3 regions of the Bradyrhizobium sp. AZCC 1678 genome follow, and region 1 is predicted to be linked to each of the others. Evidence: predicted binding sites of a transcription regulator. Region 1 holds the regulator's gene; each other region holds the start of a gene.
The links. Region 1 encodes PhoB, which activates phosphate uptake and scavenging genes when phosphate is short. Its sites were predicted from a motif close to TGTCATNNANCTGTCAT; they were not measured.

Region 1 (2,268 bases):
CGCCTCTATGAGAAGATCTCCAAGTCCGAGATGGATGGCCGGGTCGAGAAGGCGCTGCGCGGCGGCGCGCTGTGGAACGAGGTCAAGGACAAGCTGAACGCCTCGGGCCTCTCACTGTCCGGCGGCCAGCAGCAGCGGCTCTGCATCGCGCGCACGGTCGCGGTGCGGCCCGAGGTGATTTTGTTTGACGAGCCGTGCTCGGCGCTGGACCCGATTTCGACCGCCAAGATCGAGGAATTGATCCAGGAGCTGGCGGAGGACTACACCATCGCCATCGTCACCCATAACATGCAGCAGGCGGCCCGCGTCTCGGACAAGACCGCCTTCATGTATCTCGGTGAGCTGATCGAGTTCGACGACACCAACAAGATTTTCACCTCGCCGAGCGATCGACGCACCCAGGACTACATCACCGGCCGGTTCGGTTGAGGAGATAACACATGGCTTCTGAACACACCGCCAAGGCATTTGACAGCGATCTTCAGGAATTGACCCGCCTGGTCGCCGAGATGGGCGGCCTGGTCGAACGCATGATCACCGAATCCGTCGATGCGCTGATCCGCCGCGACGTCGCGCTCGGCAAGCGCGTTGTCGCTGCCGACGTTGAAATCGACCGCCTGCAGCATGCAATCGAGGAACGCGCGGTGCTGACCATCGCGCGGCGCCAGCCGATGGCGATCGACCTGCGCGAAATCGTCGGCGCCATGCGGGTTGCCACCGATCTGGAGCGGATCGGCGACCTCGCCAAGAACATGGGCAAGCGGGTTGCCGCGCTGGAGAACGATTTCCAGCCACTGAAGCTGATCCGCGGCCTCGAGCACATGACCGATCTGGTGCAGTCGCAGGTCAAGTCGGTGCTGGATGCCTATGCGGCGCACGACCTGCCGGCGGCGATGGCGGTCTGGAAGGGCGACGAGGAAGTCGACGCCATCTGCACCTCGCTGTTCCGCGAACTTCTCACCTACATGATGGAAGATCCGCGCAACATCTCGTTCTGCATTCATTTGATGTTCTGCGCCAAGAACATCGAACGGATCGGCGACCACGCCACCAACATCGCCGAAACCGTATTCTACATGATCGAGGGACAGCAGATGCTCGACCAGCGCCCCAAGGGCGACATGACGACGTTTGCGACCACGATACCGAATAGCTGAGGGATACAAGAATGAGCGCGCGCATAATGGTGGTCGAGGACGAGGAAGCGCTGACCACGCTGTTGCGCTACAACCTCGACGCTGAAGGCTATGACGTCGAAACCGTCGCCCGCGGCGACGACGCCGATACGCGGCTGAAGGAGCGCGTGCCGGATCTCGTCGTGCTCGACTGGATGCTGCCGGGGCTGTCAGGCATCGAACTCTGCCGCCGCCTGCGCGCCCGGCCGGAGACCAAGCAATTGCCGATCATCATGCTCACGGCACGCGGCGAGGAGAGCGAGCGGGTGCGGGGCCTGGCGACCGGCGCCGACGATTACATCGTCAAGCCGTTCTCGGTGCCGGAGCTGCTGGCGCGGGTGAAGGGCCTGTTGCGGCGGGCAAGTCCCGAGCGGCTCGCCACCGTGCTCACCTATGGCGACATCGAACTCGACCGCGAAAAACGCCGCGTCGCGCGTTCGGGCCGCTCCATCGATCTCGGCCCGACCGAGTATCGCCTGCTGGAATTTTTTCTCGAGCATCCCGGCCGCGTCTTCAGCCGCGAGCAGTTGCTCGACAGCGTCTGGGGCCGCGACATCTATATCGACGAGCGCACCGTCGACGTCCACATCGGCCGCCTGCGCAAACTGCTCAACCCGGGCCGCGAACAGGACCCGATCCGCACCGTGCGCGGCGCGGGGTATGCGCTGGATGACAGGTTTGCGAAGGTGGAGTAGGGCGCGACCGAAGTCAGCCCCGCGCAAGAACGATATCGAAATTCAGAACGCGATGGTCTGCTCCATCTTCCGATGGAAGTGGCTCTGCAATCAGCAGATCGGGACGCAGCGCAGCGTTGAGCAGCCTGTCGCAGGCATTGAGCGGCTCGCCGGGAAAATACATCTGGGTGATCAGCCGCTCGAATCGGCCGTGAACTTCGAAGTGGATATGAGGCGGGCGCATCCAATCTGGACCTGCGGGATAAGCTCCAGGCTTGACGGTTTTGATCCGATAGACGCCGTCGTTATCAGATAGAATGCCGACGCAACCGACAAAGCGTGGATCGAGCGGCGCGGGATTGAGGTCGTTGGCATGCACGTAGCGGCCAAAAGTGTTGGCCTGCCAGATCGTGACGGGT
Region 2 (2,268 bases), 3.7 Mb from region 1:
TTCGAGAAAGCCGTACACCACTTGCACGCCGGCGCGTTCGAGGTCGCGCGCCCAGCGGATATTGGCTTCCTCGTCGAACCGCGCCTTCAACTCGATCAGGGCGGTTACCGATTTGCCGGCTTCCGCAGCCTCGGCGAGCGCGCGCACGATCGGCGAATTGTTCGAAGTGCGGTAGAGCGTCTGCTTGATCGCGACCACGTCGGGGTCGCGTGCCGCCTGTTGCAGGAACTGCACGACGACGTCGAAGGATTCGTAAGGGTGATGGACGATCAGGTCCTTCTGCCGGATCGCGGCGAAGATGTCGCCGCCATGGTCGCGCACCCGCTCGGGATGGCGCGGCACGTAGGGCATGAATTCGAGGTCGGGCCGGTCGAGCCGCGTGAGCTGCGAGAGTTCGTTCATCGCCAGCACGCCGTCGACCAGAAATACCTCATCGTCGTCGGCTGCAAGCGCCTGCTGCACGAAGCCCCGCAGCGCTTCCGGCATCTTGGCTTCCATCTCGAGGCGGATCACCGATCCCCGGCGCCGTCGCTTCAGCGCACTCTCAAACAGGCGGACCAGATCTTCGGCTTCTTCCTCGATTTCGAGTTCGGAGTCCCGGATGATGCGGAAAGCGCCCTGGCCCTTGACAGTGTAGCCGGGAAACAGTCGCCCGATGAACAGGCCGGTAGCCTGCTCGAGCGGGATCAGGTGCACCGCGCCGTCCTTGTGGGGCATCCGGATGAAGCGGTCGATCTTGCCGGGCATGCGGATCAGCGCATTCATCGCCTTGCCGTCGGATACCCGCGACAACTGCAGCGCGATGGTGAAGCCGAGGCTCGGGATGAACGGGAACGGGTGCGCCGGATCGATGGCAAGCGGCGTCAGCAGCGGGAAGATGTTGCGGAGGAAGTGATCCTCGAGCCAGCTTCGCTCCGCCTTGGTGAAGTCGTGGCCGTCGACGAGCACGATGCTGGCCTCCGACAGGGTGGTGCGCAGATCGCGCCAGATGGCCTGCTGGTCGGAGGCGAGTTCCGAAACGTTCTTGTTGATGAGTACGAGCTGCTCCAACGGCGTCAGGCCGTCGGGGCTGCGCTCGGCAATGCCTTCACGGACCTGCGCCTTGATGCCGGCGACGCGGACCATGAAGAACTCATCAAGGTTATTGGCGGAAATCGACAGGAACCGGACCCGTTCCAGCACGGGATGGCCGGGATTGACCGATTCCTCGAGCACCCGGCGGTTGAAATGCAGCCAGGATAGTTCCCGATTGATGAATCGTTCCGGGCTCGTGGCAATAGAGGGTGGAGCCTCGGCAACTGATTCTTTTTCTTTTATTTCAATAACTTGTGCCGATTCCATAAGGCTTTGATCCATCTCGGGAGAGGCGTAGGACTAGTTTAAGGGGAATGCAGCTCACAGCATGTGATACGCCGATGACGTTTCAATGACATTGATGTTCCGCCTACAGCCGCCGTCAAGGCGGCAGGACGCAGCATGTGCCTTGCCAATCAGGCGTTGCGCAGCAGTTCCACAGCCAGTGCCCGGGTCACCGGCCGGCCGAGCCGCAGCGCCTCGGTATCCAGCAGGTCGACCGCCTGGCGGGCGGCGGCATAGGAGCGCTCGATCCGGGTGACGAGGTAGCTCACGACCGTCTCGTCGATGCTCAATTGGCGGTCCGCGCAGAATTTGACGATCAGGCCGCGAAACAGCAGGTCGTCGGGCGGCAAAAGCGACACGACGGGCGCGGCGCGCAGCCGCGACCTGAGATCGCGCAGTTCGACCTCGAATGCGACAGGCGGGACGCGCCCCGTGATCAGGACAAAGGCCTCGTCCTCGCGCGCGAGGTTCAGGAGGTGAAACATCGCGCGTTCGTCGAAATCGCCGGGCTTGAGGTCGTCGACCACCAGGGCGCCTGTGGCGAGCGCGCCGGGGACGGCGGCGGGGTTAAGCGCGTGCGCCGATATCGCGCGCGCGCCGGCCTGTTCGGCCCAGATCGCGGCGAGATGGCTCTTGCCGGAGCCCTCCGGTCCCACCAGCAGCATGATGCGGTTCGGCCAGTCCGGCCAGCTTTCGATCAGCGCGAGAGCGGCTTCGTTGGCCGGCCCTTCGAGGAAATTGTCGCGGGTCAGGCTCTCCGCATGCGGCAGCGCAAGGGCTAGCTGACGAGGTTGAACGCGGACTGCCACGCAAGTCTCCAGGCCGGGATCTTACGGCCTTCATAGCGTTTTCTAGCGAAGTGGGCACCGGTTCGCGTGAAGAAAGCGCGTCAAAACAAAAAGGACGGTT
Region 3 (2,268 bases), 420 kb from region 1:
CCGGCTTTGTCGTAAGTGCCGACGCGTTCGCGCAGCGGCACGTTGGGCGTCGTGCTCATGTCGTCATTGATGGTTCCGACCAGGCTGTTCGGATGATTGTGGTCCGCCAGCACCAGGATCAGCGTGTCGTCGCCGCGAGCGCGCACCCAGTCGCGCGTCAGGCGAACGGCGTTGTCGAGCATGATCGTGTCGTAGACGGCGCGCTCCATGTCGAGGAGATGCGCGTATTTGTCGATCATCCCGGACTCCACCATCAGGAAGAAGCCGGCCTCGTTCCTCGAAAGCACGTTCAGCGCCGCCTGCACCTGTTCGGTCAGGTCGGGCTGGTCGGGAAACTTCTTGACCCCGCCGCCTTTGAGAAACTTGCGGTCCAGTGCGCCATCCATGTTGCCGGTCGCAAACAGCCCGAGCAATTGGCGCGTGTCCGATTTCGCCGCCGACGCGTCCATCTCGGACTTCGTCATCGCCACCTGATAACCGGCGTCGCGAAAGCGGGCGATGTAGTCGATGTCGTCCTTGCGTTTGGAACCAGCCGCAGCCTTCGGCAGGAAGTTCGCGCTACCGCCGCCCATCAGGACGTCCGGCTTGGCGGCGAAATATTGCTCGACGATCTCGTCATAAGCGGCACGGCGTCGGGTATGCGCCACCATCGCCGCAGGCGTAGCGTCTTCGATCTCGGTGTTGGTGACGATACCGATCGCCAGGCCAAGCCGCCGCTTCGCCACGCTTGTTATGGTTTCGACCCTGGGATCGTCGAACGGACTTGCGGTACGGTCGGCGTAGACGCCCATCGCGTTGACGGCGGTCTTGTGGCCGGTGGCGTAGGCGCTGGCGGCGTTCGCCGAATCGGTGATGATCGAATCCGAGCCTGCTGTCGCCACCAGCGCCATGTGCGGCATGTCGTCGATGGCAAGCTTGCCGCGACTCTTACCCTCCGCAATCCCTTTGGAGAGGATGCGCGCGGCGACACGGTGGGCGGGCGACAATCCGTCGCCGATGAACAGGATCACGTTCTTCGCCATGCGCGGACCGGTATCATAAACCGTCCACACGACGCTGCGGCTGCGCGTACCGTCGCTGACCTCAACCGTGACGCTGCCGGGTTTCGGCAATGCGACATTGCGCAGGATCAGCGCCGACTGGTCCTTGCCATCTTCGCGATCGACGAAGCTTCCGCTCTGGCCGAACGCGGCGGAATATTCCGCCCCGTTGACCGTCACTTTCAGTTTTGCCGGGTCGACGCGATCGGGAAACTCGACCTTGAAATCGAAATGGGCACCGGCGAGGATTTCGGCGCGGTCGATCGGATAGATCGTTTGAGCTGCTGTCGGCGACGCCGACAACAGGATGGCAGCGGCGGTTGCGGCAATTGGCTTGATCATGATCGATGCCCCGCGATCGCTAATGGCGCAGCGAACGGCGAGATTCGACGCCGCATGCGCGCGGCGCGGCGAGCCTAGCCGCGCAAAATGACGCTTCCATAACACAGGGAGTCGGCAGCCGGGCCGGGAGGAATCAAAGCCCCGCGGCATGATCCAGAAAAATTAAGGATACTCCCGCCCGATTCAGCCCTTGTCGCCCTTGTCGCTCTCAAGCTTGAAGATGTCGGAGCCTTCCGGGCTCGATAGCAAGCCTGTCTTGCCGTAGAGATCCAGCTTGGCGCGGGTATCGGCAATGTCGAGGTTGCGCATGGTCAGTTGGCCGATGCGGTCCGCCGGCGTGAACGCGGCATCCTCCACCTTCTCCATGCTCAGCCGATCCGGCTGATAGGTCAGGTTGGGGCTCTCGGTGTTGAGGATCGAGTAGTCGTTGCCACGGCGCAGCTCGAGCGTCACCTCGCCGGTGACGGCGCGCGCCACCCAACGCTGGGCGGTTTCGCGCAGCATCAGGGCCTGGGAATCGAACCACCGTCCCTGATAGAGCAGCCGGCCAAGGCGCATGCCGCTGATCCGGTATTGCTCGATGGTGTCTTCGTTGTGGATGCCCGTGACCAGGCGTTCATAGGCGATGTGCAGCAGCGCCATCCCGGGGGCTTCGTAGATGCCGCGGCTTTTCGCCTCGATGATGCGGTTCTCGATCTGGTCGCTCATGCCAAGGCCATGCCGGCCGCCGATGGCGTTGGCCTCAAGGAACAGCGCGACGGGATCAGCGAAGGTCTGGCCGTTCAGCGCGACCGGCTGGCCCTCTTCGAAACGCACGGCGACCTTTTCGGCCCGGACGGCACAGTCGTCGCGCCAGAACGGCACGCCCATGATCGGATTGACGATC

Region 2: a site for PhoB is predicted at 1,416-1,432, ahead of V1294_RS23685 (RNA degradosome polyphosphate kinase). Genes of this name have one in related genera too.
Region 3: a site for PhoB is predicted at 1,470-1,486, ahead of V1294_RS04165 (alkaline phosphatase). Genes of this name have one in related genera too.

Annotation. Positions count from the first base shown of each region.
Region 1 is NZ_JAZHSE010000001.1:1,294,915-1,297,182, forward strand. Features, by position in the region: gene pstB (phosphate ABC transporter ATP-binding protein PstB) at 1-429, shown strand, start outside; gene phoU (phosphate signaling complex protein PhoU) at 441-1,157, shown strand; gene phoB (phosphate regulon transcriptional regulator PhoB) at 1,169-1,870, shown strand; gene V1294_RS06100 (protocatechuate 3,4-dioxygenase) at 1,884-2,268, opposite strand, start outside.
Region 2 is NZ_JAZHSE010000001.1:4,980,545-4,982,812, reverse strand. Features, by position in the region: gene V1294_RS23685 (RNA degradosome polyphosphate kinase) at 1-1,341, opposite strand, end outside; gene V1294_RS23680 (chromosomal replication initiator DnaA) at 1,491-2,168, opposite strand; gene V1294_RS23675 (CDP-alcohol phosphatidyltransferase family protein) at 2,267-2,268, opposite strand, start outside.
Region 3 is NZ_JAZHSE010000001.1:872,989-875,256, reverse strand. Features, by position in the region: gene V1294_RS04165 (alkaline phosphatase) at 1-1,382, opposite strand, end outside; gene argG (argininosuccinate synthase) at 1,566-2,268, opposite strand, start outside.